One region of the Microbulbifer pacificus genome, then DNA from elsewhere that is predicted to be linked to it. Evidence: riboswitches for the same ligand, from Rfam matches in the RefSeq annotation. Region 1 holds a riboswitch; the other holds the start of a gene.

What was found. A riboswitch is a leader RNA that binds a small molecule or an ion and turns the genes downstream of it on or off. The one in region 1 is predicted to bind thiamine pyrophosphate.
Region 2: it holds a riboswitch for thiamine pyrophosphate, as region 1 does, so the genes downstream of both, thiC (phosphomethylpyrimidine synthase ThiC) here and R5R33_RS05040 (TonB-dependent receptor) in region 1, are expected to answer to the same signal.

Annotation. Positions count from the first base shown of each region.
Region 1 is NZ_CP137555.1:1,109,427-1,118,861, forward strand. It holds gene R5R33_RS05025 (GNAT family N-acetyltransferase) at 1-373, opposite strand, end outside; gene R5R33_RS05030 (LLM class flavin-dependent oxidoreductase) at 370-1,377, opposite strand; gene R5R33_RS05035 (RpiB/LacA/LacB family sugar-phosphate isomerase) at 1,579-2,217, opposite strand; TPP riboswitch at 2,380-2,496, shown strand; gene R5R33_RS05040 (TonB-dependent receptor) at 2,564-4,696, shown strand; gene R5R33_RS05045 (YkoF family thiamine/hydroxymethylpyrimidine-binding protein) at 4,738-4,998, shown strand; gene pnuC (nicotinamide riboside transporter PnuC) at 4,991-5,629, shown strand; gene R5R33_RS05055 (choline/ethanolamine kinase family protein) at 5,626-6,507, shown strand; gene R5R33_RS05060 (iron-containing alcohol dehydrogenase) at 6,520-7,689, opposite strand; gene R5R33_RS05065 (aldehyde dehydrogenase family protein) at 7,692-9,089, opposite strand; gene R5R33_RS05070 (glutamine synthetase family protein) at 9,186-9,435, opposite strand, start outside.
Region 2 is NZ_CP137555.1:3,572,122-3,581,556, forward strand. It holds gene R5R33_RS15225 (MBL fold metallo-hydrolase) at 1-1,127, opposite strand, end outside; gene R5R33_RS15230 (ribose-phosphate diphosphokinase) at 1,124-2,056, opposite strand; gene R5R33_RS15235 (thymidine phosphorylase family protein) at 2,059-3,615, opposite strand; gene R5R33_RS15240 (sulfite exporter TauE/SafE family protein) at 3,900-4,673, shown strand; gene safD (sulfoacetaldehyde dehydrogenase SafD) at 4,692-6,059, shown strand; TPP riboswitch at 6,278-6,376, shown strand; gene thiC (phosphomethylpyrimidine synthase ThiC) at 6,496-8,418, shown strand; gene thiO (glycine oxidase ThiO) at 8,604-9,435, shown strand, end outside.

The sequences.
Region 1 (9,435 bases):
TGGCCTTGTAGCCGAGCGCTTTCGCCTGCTGCTGCGAGTGTTCGCACATCGCCGAAGCGACACCGCGACCGCGGGCGGCGGACGACACCATATAGCCGCAATTGCCCACGTGGGCGCCGGGGCCAGCCTGGTTGGTTTTCAGGTAATAGGTACCGAGAATTTCGCCATCGGCTTCGCATACGAACGTCTCGCGCGGTGCCTCCATCCACAGGCGAAACGCCTGCTCGCGATCGGTGTTGCGATCGTAGGCATAGGTCTCGCCGGCACTCACCACCTCGTGAAAAATCGGCCAGATCGCCGCGAAGTCATCGGCGCTCGCTGGGCGTATTTGCAAGTCGCCATTTTTTGCACTCATCCCTGTTTTTACGCTCATGCCTGTGTCCCGTTTACTCGCGCATTCAATACGTCCGCCACGATCTCGAACGATTTCAGGCGCGCGGCGTGATCGTAAATGGCACCGGTCACGATCAGTTCATCCACCCGGGTACGCGCGACAAAGCGGTCGATCCACTCGGCAACCTGGTCCCCGGTTCCCACCGCGGATTCCACCAGCGCCTGCGCTACCTGCGCGCGCTCCACCGGCGAGGAGATAATCGCGGGGTCGTCTACAGGCGGCTTGAGGCGGCCGGGAGTGCCGCGGCGCAGGGCCACAAACTGCTGTTCGATGGAAGTCATCAGCCTGCGCGCCTCGACCTCGGTGTCCGCGGCAAAGGCATTGATCGCCGCGGCTGCGTAGGGTGCCGCGAGGTATTCGGAGGGCTGGAATTTGCTGCGATACAGGTGCAGCGCCTGATCCAGCATGGCCGGCGCAAAATGCGAGGCAAAGGCAAATGGCAGACCCAGTGCCGCCGCTAGCTGCGCGGAATATAGGCTGGAGCCCAGCAGCCATACCGGCACCTGCAAGCCCACACCCGGCACCGCGCGCACCCGCTGTCCGGGTTTTTCCGGGGCGAAGTAATGTAGCAGCTCCTGCACATCTTCGGCGAAGTGATCCGCCGCGTGCATCGGGTCCCGGCGCAGCGCAGTCATGGTGGCGCCGTCGGTACCCGGTGCACGCCCGAGTCCCAGATCCACGCGATCCGGATACAACGCTGCCAGGGTGCCGAACTGTTCCGCCACAACCAGCGGTGCGTGGTTTGGCAGCATCACACCGCCGGCGGCGATGCGGATCTTGCGGGTACCGGCGGCGATATGCCCCAGGGCCACCGCGGTCGCGGCGCTGGCGACGCCGGTCATATTGTGGTGTTCCGCCATCCAGAAGCGCTTGTAACCGAGATTTTCCGCATGCTGCGCCAGGTCCAGCGAATCCATCAGCGCCTGACGGGCATCGCCGCTTTCGGTTATGAGAGAGAGGTCCAGCAGGGAAAATGCGCGCACGGTGACTCCTTGGGTACACAAATTTCGGACGTCAAAATTGTGCCAATCCTAGCGCAGCGGGCGCGGATTACCTAAGAGCGGGTAAAGACGCGGTAACGGGGAAACGTGAGGAACGTGAGGAACGTGGAACAGGGAGAGTAGAGGGGAAGAGACAAACGCTCCGGGTGAATCCCGGAGCGTTCTGTGCGATCGCAGTCGGACTCAGGAATCCAGTGCCGCGCGCACGAAGTCGGTCAGCGCCTGGTCCTGGCTGTTTTCAAAGAAGCAGGCCTGGAAGCGCTCGCCGCCCACTGCGGTTTTCACCAGCTCCGGATCGATGGCCTTGAGGCCGTCCAGATAGGACTTGGCTGTGGCTTCCTTGATGTGATTCAGGATGCCGGCGTTTGCCACCTGCGACTCGCGACGCTCAGCCGGGTAACCCTGTCCTTTCTCACCGGTAAAAGCCTTCTCGAACATGTAGCGGATGTTCAGCTCCGCGCCCCAGCCGAAGCCCTTGGCGAAGGGAATGGACAGCGCATTGCCGTTGTTGATCTGCGCAAACAGGTAGGCATCCGCCGGGTCGATGCAGTAGCCACAGGCTACGCCCGGGTAGGCGTTCAGGGACATCAGTGCGCCCTGGCCGGTACCACAGCCGCTCACCACGAAGTCCACGGCCTTGGAGTTCAGCAGCAGGCTGCCCATGATGCCCAGGTGGATGTAGGTGAGGCGGTGATCGTTGTCATCGCTCATGCCGGTGTTGTATACGGTGTGGCCCAGCGCGCCGGCCACGTCCTGCAGTTCTTTCAGCACGATGGCGTTTTTGGACGCCTGGCTGAATTCGTTCATCAGTGCGATTTTCATGAATTGGTCCCCCGTTGGCCCGGTACTCAGGGCCGCATATTCGGTGTGGTTAGAAATTGTTCCGGCGATTATAGGTGTTTGGCCAATTATTTAAAGTGGTCAGGCAGGAGTTGAGCACTCCGCCGTTTCCCGCTCCGCCAACGATCTGCTAGTATCGCGCCCGTAAAACCTAAGGGGTGGCTAACGCCTGAGATGCCGCTGGATCCGCGTGATCCCAACGGGCAAACCCTTGAACCTGATCCGGTTAATACCGGCGTAGGAATAGGTACCCAGTGTGGGTTCTCACACTCCCCCCTTTTCACGTCGCGCACCGGGTCTCTTTCCAATCGGATGAAGAGAGAGAGCCATGAAGTCACACCCCAGAGTAAGTACCCTCGCCCGCTGTGTCGGCCTAATCGCCAGTGCCGGCGCCGCCATCGCTGTGGCGGAACCCGCCACACTGGAAGAAGTAACGGTTACCAGCCAGCTGCGCGAGCACTCCCAGCTCGATGCCCCCACCAGCGTGAGCGTGCTGAACAGCGCGGCCATCGAGGCCCGCGGCGCCACCAATCTGGAACAGCTGCTGAATCTGGCGCCGAATGTGAGCTTCGCCAGTGGTGCCTCCCGCGGTCGCTTTGTACAGATCCGCGGTATCGGCGAGCGCAGCCAGTTTATCGACCCGGTGAATCCCTCCGTGGGCCTGATTGTCGACGGCATCGACTTCACCGGCCTGGGCCTCGCTGCCAGCACGCTGGACATGCAACAGGTGGAAATCCTGCGCGGCCCCCAGGGCACTGTGTACGGCGCCAATGCGCTGGCGGGTCTGGTCAGCATGACCAGCAACGCCCCGGCAAACGAAACCTTCGCCAGGGTCGCTGCGGAGGCCGCCCAGTACGGCTCTCACACCCTGTCCGCGGTCACCAGCGGTCCACTGTCGGAGCAACTGGGTTACCGTTTCGCCGTGCAGAACCAGCAATCCGACGGCTATGTGCACAACCGTTTTCTTAACCGCGACGACACCAACAACCTCGACGAAACCGTGGCCCGCGGCAAACTCCGCTATCAGGCGCGCGACGACCTGCAGCTGGATTTCACCCTGTTTTATCTGGATGCGGATAACGGTTACGACGCCTTCACCCTGGACAACTCCCGCAACACCCTGTCCGACCAGCCCGGCTGGGACCGTCAGCAAACGCTTGCGGGCGCGGTGAGCGGCCTGTGGACCGGCAACAGCCTGTTCACCCTCAAGTCCGTCCTGAGTGCCGCCAGTTCCGACACCGAATACGGTTACGACGAGGACTGGACCTATGTCGGCTTCCACCCCTGGGAATACAGTTCCACCGACGACTACCTGCGCGACCGCGACAACCTGAGCACGGACCTGCGTCTGGTTTCCACCGAAGCGAGCAGCCTGTTTGGCGACAGCACCGGCTGGGTCGTCGGCGTTTACCTGCGCAGCGAACAAGAGGCGCTCGCGCGCAATGCAAGCTTCACCAGCCAGTTCGACACCGACAACGCCGCGCTTTACGGCCAGTTGAATACCGCCCTTGGCGATCGCCTGGAACTGATCAGCGGCCTGCGCCTGGAACAGCGCCGCGCGGATTACCAGGACTCACTCGCCGTAGCCGACAGCACCGATGAAAACCTGTGGGGTGGCAATATCACCCTGCAATTTACCGCTGCCAACAACACTCTGGTGTATGGCACCGTGTCCCGCGGCTACAAGGCCGGCGGCGTGAACGGACGTATCATTTCCGCGTCCGCCAGCAACCCCGCCATCGGCAGTGACACCTTCCTGTTCGACACCGAACACATGCTCAACTACGAGCTGGGGATTAAAGGTGAGTGGTTCGAAAATCGCCTGCAGGCACAGCTCGCCGCGTTTTATCAGGACCGCAGCGACGTGCAGGCCAAGCAGTCCATTTTCGATCCGGAAGATTTTTCCTTCGACGACTACCTCACCAACGCCGCCGGCGGCCGCACTACCGGTGTGGAAGCAGAACTGAACTTCCAGGCCAGCGATGCCCTGCGCCTGTTCGCCAGTGTGGGCTGGCTGAATGCGGAGTTTGAGGATTTCGTCAGCAGCGCCCACGTCGATGCGCGCGACGACTATACCGGTGAGGTCACCCCCATCAGCCTGGATGGCCGCGACCTCGCCCACGCGCCCAACTACCAGTTCTTCACCGGCGCAGAGTTCGCGCTGACCCAGAATCTGGTGGCGCGTCTGGAGCTGGAAGGCAAAGACGATTTCTACTTTTCCAACAGTCACAACGAGAAGTCCACCGCTTTTGAGCTGGTCAACGCGCGCCTCACCTATCGCGGCGACAACTGGGATGTGTCCCTGTGGGGCAGAAACCTCACCAACGAGATTTACTACACTCGCGGTTTCTACTTCAGCAACCAGTTCGGCAACAATCCCGCCAACGGCTATGCACCGGAGGCCTATTACCAGCTGGGTGAACCCCGGGTTGCCGGGGTATCTGGTAGCTATACCTTTTAACGCGGTACTTTTTTTACCAGGGTTTAACCAGAGGTTTTGATATGAAGCTCTCCGTAGAGATCAGCATGTACCCACTGAAGAACGAGTACATTCCGGCGATCAAGGACTTTATCCAGCGCCTGAATCGGCACCCGGGTTTGCAGGTCATCACCAACACCATGAGTACCCAGGTATTCGGTGACTATGACGAGGTGATGGACACACTGAGAGCGGAGATGCGCACAAGCCACGAACAGTTCGGGCGCGCGATATTCGTGTGCAAATTTATCGACGGCGACCCGAGCCCTGCCGCCGATGTTTAGTCCGGAAATCCGCGAAGCTCTTGCAAGTGCCTACGCGGCCATGACCCTGTGGGAAGTGGCCGCGGTGGTGCTGGCGCTCGCCTACCTGCTGCTGGCGATGCGCGAGAGTATCCTGTGCTGGTACGCGGCGTTTGCCAGCACCGCAATTTACCTGTTCCTGTTCTGGGACGTGAGCCTGGTGATGGAGTCCGCGCTGCAGATTTTTTATCTGGCGATCGCGGTGTACGGCTGGTGGCAGTGGCGCGCTCGCAAAGGTGATGGCGAAACACTGCACATCCACCGCTGGTCCAGTACCACTCACCTCTGCGCAGTTGTCGCTGTCGGTGTACTTACCCTGGTGTTCGGTTACGTACTGGATAATTACACCAGTGCCGCCCTGCCCTATCTGGACTCGTTCACCACCTGGGGCGCCGTGGTGACCACCTACATGGTCACCCGCAAGGTACTGGAAAACTGGCTCTACTGGATCGTGATCGACGGCGCCGCGATTTATCTGTACCTGGACCGCGGGCTGTACCTCACGGCTCTGCTGTTTGTGCTCTACGTGATTCTGGTGGTGATCGGCTTTTTCCAGTGGTACACCCTGTACCGGCAACAGCAGGTTGAACCGGGGCAAGCGGTCGCCATATGAGTGCGGCGGCGGAAAATCTTCTCGCCAGCGAGTGGCGGCGATGGAGCGACAGCCTGCCGCAGCTGATCCGGCCGCTCGCCGGCGGGCTGACCAACCGCAGTTTTCTGATCAAAACAAACGAGCAGTTACAGGTATTACGACTCAACGCGCGCAATAGCGACTCGCTGAATCTCGACCGCCATGCCGAGACCGAAGCACTACAGCTCGCCGCCAGCGCCGACCTCAGTCCGCCGCTGATCTACCGCGATCCAGCAGATCGCTATCAGGTAACCGGGTATATCGACGGCACCGCACTGGACATCCGCGACCAAAATGCCCTGACACACGCAGCGCAACTGTTGCGCGGGATCCACACCCTGCCCGGAATTTCCGCCGGGCTGGATATCAATAAAAAGATTGCGTTATACCTTGCGGCAAGCGACGGGACGTCACAATTCCATCGGCAGTTGCACGCACTGCAGCCGCAGATTGCGCCCCATATCACCACCACCACCAGACTGCACAAAGGCCCCCTCAACCTGTGCCACAACGATCTGCTGGCGACCAACATTCTCCGCCGTGAAGATGGTCGACTGGTAGCCATCGATTGGGAGTATGCCGCCAGCGGCGATCCATTTTTCGATCTGGCGGTGTTCGTGGAAGGAAATGGACTGGCGCACAACGGGCGTGAAACCCTGCTGCAGGAATATCTACAGCATCCGCCAGCCCAGTGCGACAGGCGCAGACTGTTCCATTGGCGGGTGATCTACAGGTATCTGGAAGTGCTCTGGTACACGGTGCAATTCACCAGCGGCAAACAGAGTCGCGCGGAAGATGCTGTACATATTCGAGCCTGCATTTGCCGGCTCGAGGATCTGGCATCGACGCCCGTAGATTAACGCCCGACGCTGTCAAATTTCGCCGCGACAGGCGTTAAGGAAAATTCCGCGATAATCGTCGGCGCCAAACGGCAGTGGATTGCTCGGTGCCGACGGATCGGCGGCCGCCATCTGCGCGATCCGGTCCGCGTCCTCGTCGCCGATGCCAATCTCCGCCAGCGTGTGCGGGATAGCGAAATCCCGGCGCAGGAACAGCACCCACTCCAGTACCCCGCAAAAACCCGCTGTGGGTAAAGCCAGGTAGCGGGACAGTCGGCTCATGGGTTCTTCTATAGCAGTGCGGTTCGCGACCAATACGTAGGGCATCAGGATCGCGTTCAGCAGGCCGTGATGCTTGTCGTATAGCGCACCGAGCGGATGGGCCAGCGCGTGCATGGCACCGAGTCCACGCTGAAAGGCGGTGGCGCCCATGCTGGAGGCCACCAGCATCTGCATGCGCGCCTCCAGGTCATTGCCATCGGCGACGGCCCGCGGCAGATACACACTGATCAGGCGCATGGCTTCCAGCGCAATCCCCTCCGCCATCGGATGGAAGTTGGGGGCACAGAAGGCTTCGAGGTTGTGGGACAGTGCATCCATGCCGGTGGCGGCCGTGATCGGTGCCGGCAACCCCAGGGTGAGAGTGGGATCAAGCAGTACAATTTCCGGCAGCATGCGCGGGTGAAAAATGATTTTTTTCAGTCTGGCATTTTCATCGGTAATCACGGATGAACGCCCGACCTCCGAGCCGGTACCCGCGGTGGTGGGAATCGCGATCACCGGCATCATGCCGTGGGTATTTACCCTGAGATAGTTATCGCCGACATCTTCAAAGTCCCAGATCGGATGGGTCTGCCCCACCATAAGAGCAATCGCCTTGCCCGCATCCAGCGCGGAACCGCCGCCCAGTGCAATGACCCCATCGCAGCCGTGGGCCCTGAACGCGGCCACACCGGCACTCACATTGGCACCGGTGGGATTGCCCTTGATCTCACTGAATACCGCGAGTGGCAAACCGGCCACCAGCGAGTTTTCCACAATCGACTGCACCATCGGCAGGGACACCAGACCGGGATCGGTCACCAGCAGCGGCGTCGCCATGCCCAGTTCCCGACACAACTGCGGCAATTCGGAAATCCGCCCGGCACCTACGCGCATCGCCGTGGGGTAATTCCAGTTGGTGAAAAAGGATTTGTCCGTCATGGTCAGGGCACGAGTTTGAAGTGAAAGGATTTGGGCCGGGTGAGATGTTCGAAGCCGATGCCGGATAATGTGCAGCCGCGACCGGAATTCTTAACCCCGGTCCAGGCCAGCGCCGGGTCCAGGTAATCGCAGCGATTTAAAAAGACCGTGCCGGTCTGCAGCCCGTCACCCAGCGCCAGTGCCGCGTCCTCGTCGGCGGAATAGATCGCCGCGGTGAGGCCGTATTCACTGTCATTCATCAGCGCCAGCGCCTCATTGTCGTCCGCCACCGGCATCACCCCCAACACCGGGCCGAAAGACTCCTCGCTCATCACCCGCATATTGTGATTGACGTTGGTCAACAGCTGCGGGGCCATGTAGGCGCTGCCGCGCTGGTCCAGTTCGAACTCGCCGCCGTCGATATGTGCCCGCGCGCCCTGCGCCACCGCTTCGTCGATCTGGTCGCGAACAAAATCGGCGGCGGTGGCACGCACCATCGGTCCCAGAGTTGTGCCTTTATCATCGGGACGACCAAGGCGGTAGTTGCGGATCAGTGCCGTCGCCCGCAGCACAAATTCATCGAACAGCGTGTGGTGGACATATAAACGCTCGATACCACAACAGGACTGCCCGGAATTGAAAAACGCCCCATCCACCACCGACGCCACCGCGTGCTCCAGATCGGCATCCGCACGTACATAGGCCGGGTCCTTGCCGCCGAGTTCAAGCCCCACAGAGAGAAAGCGCCCGGCCGCCGCGCTTTCCATAGCCGCACCGCCGGCGACGGAACCGGTAAAGGCGACGTGCTGCACGCTGCCGTTGATCACGATCTGCTCGGCGTCGCGGTGGTCCAGGTGCAGGTACTGGAAAACCCCTTGCGGCAGCCCCGCCTCGGTGAACGCCTCCACCAGCCGCTCGGCGCACAGCGGCGTCTGTGCCGAGTGCTTCAGGATCACGCTGTTGCCGGCCAATAGCGCCGGCACCACCGCATTGATCGCAGTGAGGTAGGGATAATTCCACGGTGCGATGACGAACGCGGCACCCAGCGGCTCACGGCGAATAAAGCGCCGGAAGCCGGCCTTTTCCGGCAACAGGATATCGTTCAGTGGACCGTGGGCAGATTCCGCCAGATCGGCCATATACAGCGCGCGCTCCGCGAGACCGTCGATCTCCCCTCCGGCATAGGCAACTGGCCTACCCATCTGCCAGCAGATCTCCACAGCCAGTTCGGATTTTTTCTGCTGCAGATTTTTCACCGCCGCGCGCACCAGTGCCGCGCGCTCGGCAATGGAAACCTGCCGCCAACTCAATTGCGCGCCCTGTGCACGGCTCAGGGCATTCTGGATTTCATATTCCGTGGCCAGCGGTCGCTCGACGTAAACACTGTTGTCGATGGGGGAAATGCACTGAAGTCTTTGCATGACAATTGGTAAGTCCTGCCAATAGCGATGCGCACATAGCGGGAGCGCTTCGCGCCCCTGCCCGGCGGCAACCAGTAATTTCAGATAATTTTTCGATTAAATAATTTCAAAGTAGCGCTGCAGTTCCCAGTCGCCGATGTGCTTGCGGAACTCGCGCTCTTCCCACTCGCGGCTCGCGGCAAAGTGCTCCACAAACGCATCCCCGAACAGATCCCGCGCCGCCTGGGACTGCTTCAAGCGCTGGGCGGCATCCCACAGGGTGCGCGGCAGCGCGAGTTCTTGCGGCTGCTCTGCGGCGTAGGCATTGCCCTCCACTTTTTTGCCCGGCTCCCAGCCCTGCTCCACT
Region 2 (9,435 bases), 1.7 Mb from region 1:
ATTTTGACACTGCTGGAGCCTGCCAGCATCCGCGCGCCGCGGGTACCGCCGGCCTGATAGCCAGTAAACAACACTGTCGTGCGATGATCCGGCAGCAGTCGTTTCATGTGGTGCAGAATCCGACCACCGGTCGCCATGCCACTGCCGGCAATAATGATGTGCGGGTATTGGATATTCTCCAGCGCTTTCGACTGGTCGACACTGCGGGTGTACTGGATGCCCCTGCACATGAAGGTGCAATTCTCCGAGCTGAGGCGATGCTGTTCCGGATAGCGCGAATAGATTTCCGATGCGTCGATCGCCATGGGACTGTCGAGGAACACCGGCAGCTCGGGGATTTTTTTCTCATGCATCAGGGAAAGCAGCAGAAACTGTAATGTCTGCGCGCGGCCGACGGCAAAGCTCGGGATCAGCAGCACGCCGCCGCGCGCCACCGTCTGGTTTACGATCTCGGCCAGCTGTTCCTTCTGATCAATTTGCGGATGGCGACGGTCACCATAGGTTGATTCCATCAACAATAAATCGAGCTCTGGCAGTGGCCTTGGCGGATGCATGATGAGGTCGTCCTGACGTCCCACATCGCCGGAAAATCCTACCTGTTTGCCCTCCGCATGCAGTATGGCGCTGCCGGCACCGAGAATATGCCCCGCGGGCTGGAAGTGCAGTTTTGCACTGCCGATATGAAACGGCTGATCAAACGCCACCGGCTGAAACAGCTCCATACAGCGCTCGGCGGTGTCGCCGGTGTAGAGCGGTTCAGGGTGAGCGTGCTTGCCCAGTTTGTGGCGTTGGTAGTACTGGGCATCTTCCTCCTGGATATGTCCTGCGTCCGGCAAAAGGACGGAGCAAAGATCCATGGTGGCGTGGTGGCAATATACCGGTCCGCGATAACCCATCTCGTACAGGCGGGGAATATAGCCGGAGTGATCCAGGTGCGCGTGGGTGAGCACAATTCCTTTGAGTTTTCGGTAATCGAATAGCGGGGTTTCCCAGTTGCGCTCGCGCAGCCACTTGTAGCCCTGGAACAGCCCGCAATCCACCAGGAATTCGGTTTTTCCGTCGTCGATCGACACCAGGAATTTAGAGCCGGTGACGGTCCCGGTACCACCCAGAAACGTGATATTCATGTTTGATGGTCTCTTGTGACATGTGGCGATCCGTCGGCGCGTGCGAGTAAATCCTGCACCGCCGGTGCGAGTAGCGGTGCCAGGTCAAACGCACAGTAATCGCCGGGGATACTGTTACTGGTGGCTAGCAGGTCGGCACCGGCCAGCCTGATTTTTTCGTCCGCGCCCTCGGCGAAAATGCCGTGCACCGCCGCGCAGATAGTGCGCGGTGCGCCGACAGCCCTGAGTGCGGCCAGGGTCTGCAGTACGGTGTGGCCGCTGGAAATGACATCGTCAACGATGACACTGGTCGCGTTGGCAATCCGGTTGTCCGCGGGCAGATCGATGCTCACCTCGCGGTCCCCATGGCGCTGTTTTTTCCCGACGATGAATGGCAATCCAGTGGCCCCTGCCAGGGCGGCAACCCACTGCTGGCTTTCCCGATCCGGCCCTACCAGTAACAGGGGCGCGGGTTGGCTGGCGAGCCACGCCTGCATGGCCGGCATCCCCGAAATGGCACGGGATGGGATGGTGTAGATCTCATCGAGGCTGCGATACCGGTGCAGGTGCGGGTCTACCGTCACCAGCCAGTCCACGCAGGTCGATAGCATTTGCGCAAAAATGCGCGACGTCACGGCTTCGCCGGGCATGAATACTTTGTCCTGTCGCATATAGCACAGGTAGGGCGCAACCAGCCCTACACCGGTCGCGCCCTGCATGCGCAGGCTGCGCGCCAGAAACAGCAGTGGCAGGATTTTCTCATCCGGCCGGCACAGGTTCGCCAGCACAACGCAATACCGCCCGCGCACCGGTGACAGAATACGCAGGTAGCTCTCGCCATCCGGAAACCGTCGCTGGTCGATTTCGCCGGCATCGGCACCAATGGCCGTTTGCAGCGACTCGCGCAGCGGAAGGCCGCTTTCCAGTGCAAACAGGACCGGATTGTTCACGTTTACTTTTCCGTCGCCGGGAGCGGGCTGGTTGCCGGGGATAGCTCAAACAGATCCCGGTTCTCGTGAAAATATTCCCGCGCGTAAGCCAGTTCCCCCGGCGTCTCTGCATACAGGGTCGCGAGTGGTTGCAGGGCTTCAACACTGTCTCCCACTTTCACCCGCAAGCGTAGCCCGGCCTCCGGCGACGAGGGGGCTCCGGCGAGCTTGGCCAGATGTGCCAGGCGCCGATTGTCCATACTGCGCAATTTGCCGGCGTATTCACTGCGCAGCTCGATATGGTGGCTGGCGATGGGCACTTCACGGAGCCCACCCTGGGCCTCGCAGATGGCGCGGAACTGAATCCACGCCTGTCCGGAATGCAGGATCTCCCGTGCCTGTTGCAGGGCCTGGGCTTCATCGGCTCCGGTGGCCATCGACAGCAACTGGCCGGCGAGATACAGCGCGCGGGCCTCAAGGTCCGCCGGCGCGGTGCTTTCATTGCGCAACACACTCAATACATCGCGGGCCTCCTCCGCCGGCCCGATGCCATTGCCGATGGTTTGGGTGCCGTCGGTCATCACGCACCGCACGTTGAGGCCGAGTGCTTCGGCGACGACCCGGAACAGCTCCGCCAGCACCTCCGCCTGCTTTTGGCTGCGCAGCTTGGCGGTGGGGCCAACGGGCATATCGATCAGGATATGGGTGGAGCCGGCTGCCATTTTTTTGGACAGGACCGACGCCACGAGCTGCCCCTCACTATCGAGGTCCAGTGCGCGCTCGATACGGATCAGCAAGTCGTCCGTGGGGCTGAGGCCAACCTTGCCGCCGGCGGCGAGACAGGCGCCGGTGCGGGTAATGACCTTGCGCAGTCTGTCGAGTGAAAGGTCGACATTCGTCAGAACTTCCATGGTATCGGCGGTACCGGCGGGGGAAGTGATGGCGCGGGAGGAGGTTTTGGGAATGATCAGCCCCGCGGCGCTGGCAATCGATACCACGATGGGGGTGGTGCGGTTGCCCGGCAGGCCGCCGATACAGTGTTTGTCGAATACCCGTTCATGCTCTGGCCAGTGCAACTGATTGCCGATTTGTGCCATGGCCCGGGTAAGCGCGGTCGTTTCCGCAGAATTCAGGCGTCCGCCGGCGCAGGCGGATATGAATCCCGCAATCTCGATATCTGAATACAGGTGCCGGCTGATGTCGCGAATGATGCTGGTGATCTCGCCGGTATCCAGCGTATGGCCGTAAATCTTTTTACGCAGCGCGCTGAGTGAGTGGACCTGGGGAGCGTGGTGTACCGTCACCGCTTGTCCTTGGGTGAGCGCGAGGAACTCCCAGGCGCTATCGGAAAAACCGATGCTGCCTGGCGGCAGGATCTCTTTCGCGACAGTATTGAGGGTGGCGATCAGGGTGCGGGAACCGGCCTTGATTTGCAGCCGTGTATTGGCGGTGTATCCCTCAGCGCGACAGATAGCGCAGTCGGTGCGCATGTAAACCAGAGGTTCCTGGTGGGTAGCAATTCCCATTTTGTAAGCGTGTTGCGGCATTGCCCGGGACATGCAGTCTTCCTGGATATTCATGTCGGGGGCCGCTCCTGTTGGAGGTCCGGCAGGTGCTGTTGCCCGCCGCTATCCAGCATTTGGGAAATTGCGGCCCTGTATTTAATTCAAGTCCGTTTAGGTATCAGCGGCAAGTCGCTGCCGGTATGTAGTTCCATAACCCCAGTTAAAGGTCGCCAATTACCCTGTCGCGTCCTTAAATAACCAGTCTCGGGCCCGTGACTACTGGGTTTGATGCTGTCTTGTGGTTAGACTGGCGATCGCTCAAAAACCGTTCGATGGAACGCATAGATTAGGGGAATACCTTGGCCGAATTGGGGGCGCTTTTCAGTCTGATACCTGGCCAGACACCCAGCCTCACACTGGGGTTGCTGTTGCTGGTGTGCGTGATCAGCGCATTTATCTCGGCGGTCACCGGTGGGGCGGGGGGTATCCTGATGTTTGCCGCGCTCAATGTTGTCATTCCCCTGCGCGCGCTCGTCCCCATTCACGGTGCGGTACAGCTGCTCAACAATCTCGCCCGCGTGGTTTATGTGCGCGAGCATATCCGCTGGGACCAGTGCATCCCGTTCTTTATCGGCTGCACGCTCGGCTCCGCCGCCATGACTCTGGGGCTCGCCAATCTCGACTGGCAGCAGCTGCCGCTGGTGCTGCTGGCGGTACTGATTTTTTATACGGTGTTCAAACCGAAAAAACTCCCGGAAATCCGCCTCAAGCCGCGCAATTTTTTCTGGGTGGGGATTGCCACCGGCACCCTCGGTATTGTCGCCGGAGCCGTAGACCCGTTGCTGGCCGCGTTTTTCGTGCGCAAGGATATGACGCCGAAAGAAATCGTGGCGAATAAATCCGTGATGCAGGCCTGGTGCCACGCCCTCAAGGTGCCCGCGTTCATTTATCTCGGCTTTGCGTTTTCCGAGCATCTCGGATTGATCCTGCTACTGACCGTGGCCGCGGTCATTGGCACGCGTATCGGTATTGCGCTGCTGAATCGGATCGACAGCGAGCTGTTTTTCAACTTGATGCGCGCCGCGCTGATGATTGCCGGCGCCCGCATTGTGTACCAGTTATTTGCAGTATAAAAACCTACAGGTATTTCCATGGCTGATTATCAGATTATCAATCCGTACAACGGCGAGTTGATCGAAGCCTATGACTTCCACACCAAAGAGCAGGTGGCAGAGGCCATCGAACTGCTGGTGGAAGGCCGTAACAAGCAGCTGGCCACACCCGCCTTCGAGCGCTCGAATATCCTGCTGAAGCTCGCGCAACTCTTGCTGGAGCGAAAGGAAGATCTGGCCCGAGCCATCACCGAGGAAACCGGCAAAACCATCGGTGACAGCCGGGTTGAAATCGACCGCGCCTACAACACCGCGCTGGCCAGCGCCATGGAAGCGCGCAATATCAACGGTGAAGCACTGGATTCCGATGCGTTCCCACCGATGCGCGAAAAAATCGGCGTGGTGCTGTGGAAACCGCTGGGTACCGTACTGTGCATTACCCCGTTCAACTTCCCGATCAATATCGCGGTACACAAAATCGGCCCCGCGTTTGCCGCCGGCAACACCATCCTGTTCAAGCCCGGCCCCCAGAACAAGCGCTCTGCGGAGTTGCTGGTGGAACTGTGCTATGCCGCAGGAATGGATAAATCCGTACTGCAGATGCTGGTCCCGGACATTGAAGCCACCAGCTACGCCGTTGCCCACCCGCAAATCCAGGCGATCAACTTCACCGGTGGCACCGCCGCGGCCAATGCCATCGCCGCCAATGCCGGCTACAAGAAAATGCTGTTCGAACTGGGCGGCAACGATCCACTGATCGTCATGCCCGACGCCGACCTTGACGCCGCCGTCACCGCCACCATCAACCAGCGCTTCGCCACCGCCGGCCAACGCTGCACCGCCGCCAAGCGCCTGTTCGTGCACAGTGACGTGTTCGATGCCTTCGCCGAAAAACTCGTGACCGCCACCGCCAAACTGAAAGTGGGTAACCCCGCCGAGGACGACACCTTTATCGGCCCGCTGATCCACACCAACGCCGCCAACGAAGTGGAAGGTCGCATTCAGTCAGCAGTAGCCGCCGGCGCCCGCGTTCTGTTCGGAAACCGCCGCGAAGGCAACATCCTGTGGCCGACCATCCTCGCGGATGTCCCAGACTGCGCCGAGGTGGTAGCAGAAGAGACCTTTGGCCCGGTCGTCCCACTGCGCAAGTTTGACAGCGAACAAGAGCTGGTGGCAGTGATCAACAGCTGTCCGTTTGGCCTGCAGGCTGGCGTATTCACCCAAAACCTGGCACTGGCGAAACGCCTCTACAACCAGCTGGAAGTAGGCCTGCTCGCCGTCAATGACGGCCCCGGCTTTCGCGCCGAGCACTTCCCGTTTGGTGGTGTGAAAGAAAGCGGAGTAGGGCGCGAGGGCGTGAAATATGCCATCCGTGAAATGAGTTACCAGAAAACGTTGGTGATCTGACCGTTTCAATTCGAAGCTCGAAATAAGAAGCGAAGGACGGGGACTGGGCGGAAGGTTTCAGGAGCGTCGGCGACATGGACGTCGCCGACGCAGCGTACAGGGATGTATCCACAGCGGTCCTGAAACCTTCCGCCCAGTGCCCGACCGCCACTAGGCTAAGTTTGGAACCTTCAAAATCATGGTCTTGGCCATCCACTCAAATATCCCCTATACTCGGCCCCAACTTGTCGGAGTGCCTTTGGGCTGAGATCGCTGTTGCGAGATCCGTTGAACCTGATCGGGGTAACCCCCGCGTAGGGAACAAGATCTGAATTCGCTTTTTTTTCGTGCGTATTGTTTTTGAACTGCTGTTTAAGAACATTCATGCATACGAAAGCTGCTCTCTCCAGCTGCATCCCCGGCAATCCATTCATGGATCAATACGCAAGGGGTCAGCATGTCTCAGGTCGCCGAACCAAAAACCAATACCCAAAATACGGGTACAAAATCCAGCCGCGCCGCTCAGCGAGGAAACGCCAGGGAATTCCTCGACAACCTTACCGCCCAACAGTTTCCCAACTCCCGCAAAGTCTATCTGCAAGGCGACAACCCGAGCGTAAACGTCGGCGTACGCGAAATCTGCCTGGGCCAAAGCCTTGTAGGCGGCGACGAACAAAACCCCATCTTCGAGCCCAATGACCCCCTGCAGGTCTACGACACCGCAGGCCCATACTCCGACCCAGCGTACAAGCCCAACGTCCGCGAAGGCCTGCCCAAACTGCGTCAGGTATGGATCGAAGAGCGCAGCGACACTGAAATATTGGAAACGCGCCAGGCCGCCTACAGCCAGAAACGCATGGCCGACCAGGGCCTCGACCATATCCGCTTCGATAACTTGCCGGCCCCACGCAAAGCGAACGCCGGCAAAAATGTCACCCAGATGCACTACGCCCGCCAGGGCATCATCACCCCGGAAATGGAATTTATCGCCATCCGCGAAAATATGGGCCGAGCCAAAATCGCCCAGCAGTTGAGCGAAGTTGAATTTCAAAAAGCCCGCGAAGGTATCTACATCCCGCCGCAAATTACCCCGGAATTCGTTCGCCGCGAAGTCGCCGAAGGCCGTGCCATTATCCCCGCCAACATCAATCACACCGAACTCGAACCGATGATTATCGGCCGCAACTTCCTGTGCAAGGTAAACGCCAATATCGGCAACTCCGCGATTACCTCATCCATCGAAGAGGAAGTGGAAAAACTCGTGTGGTCCATCAAATGGGGCGCCGATACCGTGATGGATCTCTCCACCGGCCAGAACATCCACGAAACCCGCGAATGGATACTGCGTAACAGCCCGGTTCCCATCGGCACCGTTCCGATTTACCAGGCGCTGGAAAAAGTCGACGGCATCGCGGAAGACCTCAACTGGGACGTCTTCCGCGATACCCTGATCGAACAGGCCGAACAGGGCGTGGACTACTTCACCATTCACGCCGGCGTACTGCTGCGCTATGTCCCCCTCACCGCCAAGCGCGTTACCGGCATCGTTTCCCGCGGCGGCTCCATCATGGCCAAATGGTGCCTCGCCCATCACAAGGAAAATTTCCTCTACACCCACTTCGAGGAAATCTGTGAAATTTTAAAAGCCTACGACGTCAGCTTCTCCCTGGGTGACGGCCTGCGCCCCGGTTGTATCGCCGACGCCAACGATGAAGCCCAGTTCGGCGAACTGCGCACCCTCGGCAAACTCACCGAAATCGCTTGGAAACACGACGTTCAGACCATGATCGAAGGCCCTGGCCACGTGGCGATCCACAAGATCAGGGAGAACATGGATGAGCAGCTGAAACACTGCCACGGCGCCCCGTTTTATACTTTAGGCCCTCTCACCACCGACATCGCCCCCGGCTACGACCACATCACCTCCGGCATCGGCGCAGCCATGATCGGCAGCATGGGCTGCGCCATGTTGTGCTACGTCACTCCGAAGGAGCACCTGGGCCTGCCGAACAAGGAAGACGTAAAAGAGGGCCTCATGGCCTACAAAATCGCTGCCCACGCCGCGGACCTGGCAAAGGGCCACCCCAGGGCACAAAAGCGCGACAACGCACTCTCCAAAGCCCGCTTCGAATTCCGCTGGGAAGACCAATTCAATCTCGGTCTCGACCCCGAGCGCGCCCGCGCGTTCCACGACGAAACCCTGCCAAAAGAATCCGGAAAAATCGCCCACTTCTGCTCCATGTGCGGCCCGAAATTCTGCTCCATGAGAATCACGCAGGATGTCAGGGAGTACGCAAAACAGCAGGAGGCGGAACAAGGGATGGAGGAAATGTCCATCAAATTTAAAGATATGGGCGCAGAGATCTATCACAAGGCGTAATGCCCCGCTGAAAGAAACTGCAAAAGTTGATGCGAAGGCGGCGCTACGGGTAAGCGTTTGCCAGACCTTCCGCGAGAGGGACCTCGCGGAAGAGCCCCCATGGATGGGTTCACGGCGTGTCTGGCAAACGCTTACCCGTAGCGTCGCCGCCCGAACCTGTCCAAGTACTTAACCGGGACCTAACGGTGACACAAAACATATTTAAAATCGCGATAGCAGGGGCCGGGCTGATGGGCCGCCTGCTAGCCTGGCGCCTATCAACAAAAGGTCACCACATATCCCTGTTCGAATCCGGATCACTGGAAAAGCCAACGGGTGCCTGCCACACCGCAGCCGGCATGATTGCCCCACTATCCGAACTGTTCCACTGCCCACTCCCCATCTACCAGCTGGGTATGCAAAGCCTGCAGTATTGGCCGTTGTGGGTCGAAGAGTTGCAGCAACTTACCGGTAGCGACGTCAACTACAGACAGGCCGGCAGCCTGCTAATCGCCCATCCACAGGACAGAACCGAACTCCAGCAATTCCACCAGGAAATCAAAGGCAAACTGGGCCATCAGAGTACCGACCAGCAGCAATGGCTGGACAACAACTCCCTGAAAAATATGGAACCCGATCTGCAGCACTTTGACCAGGGACTTTTTCTCTCCAGCGAAGCAGACATCGACAACCGAAAACTGCTGCCCGCGCTGCTCTCCGCCCTGAAAAAAAACAACGTTACACTGTGGGAAAACACCGCAGCAGAATGCAGCCCCGGAAAAATCCACACAGAAAACCAAACGCAATCCTACGATCTGGTTATCGATACCCGCGGTCTCGGGGCCAAGTATCAGATCCATGGCCTGCGAGGCGTGCGCGGTGAAGTGATGGTCGTGGAAACACCCGAAGTGAAATTACATCGCCCCGTGCGCCTGCTGCATCCACGGTACCAACTGTATGCCGTTCCCAGAGCCAACAATCAGATCGTAATCGGCGCTACCGAAATCGAAAGCGAAGACATGAGCCCGATCTCCCTGC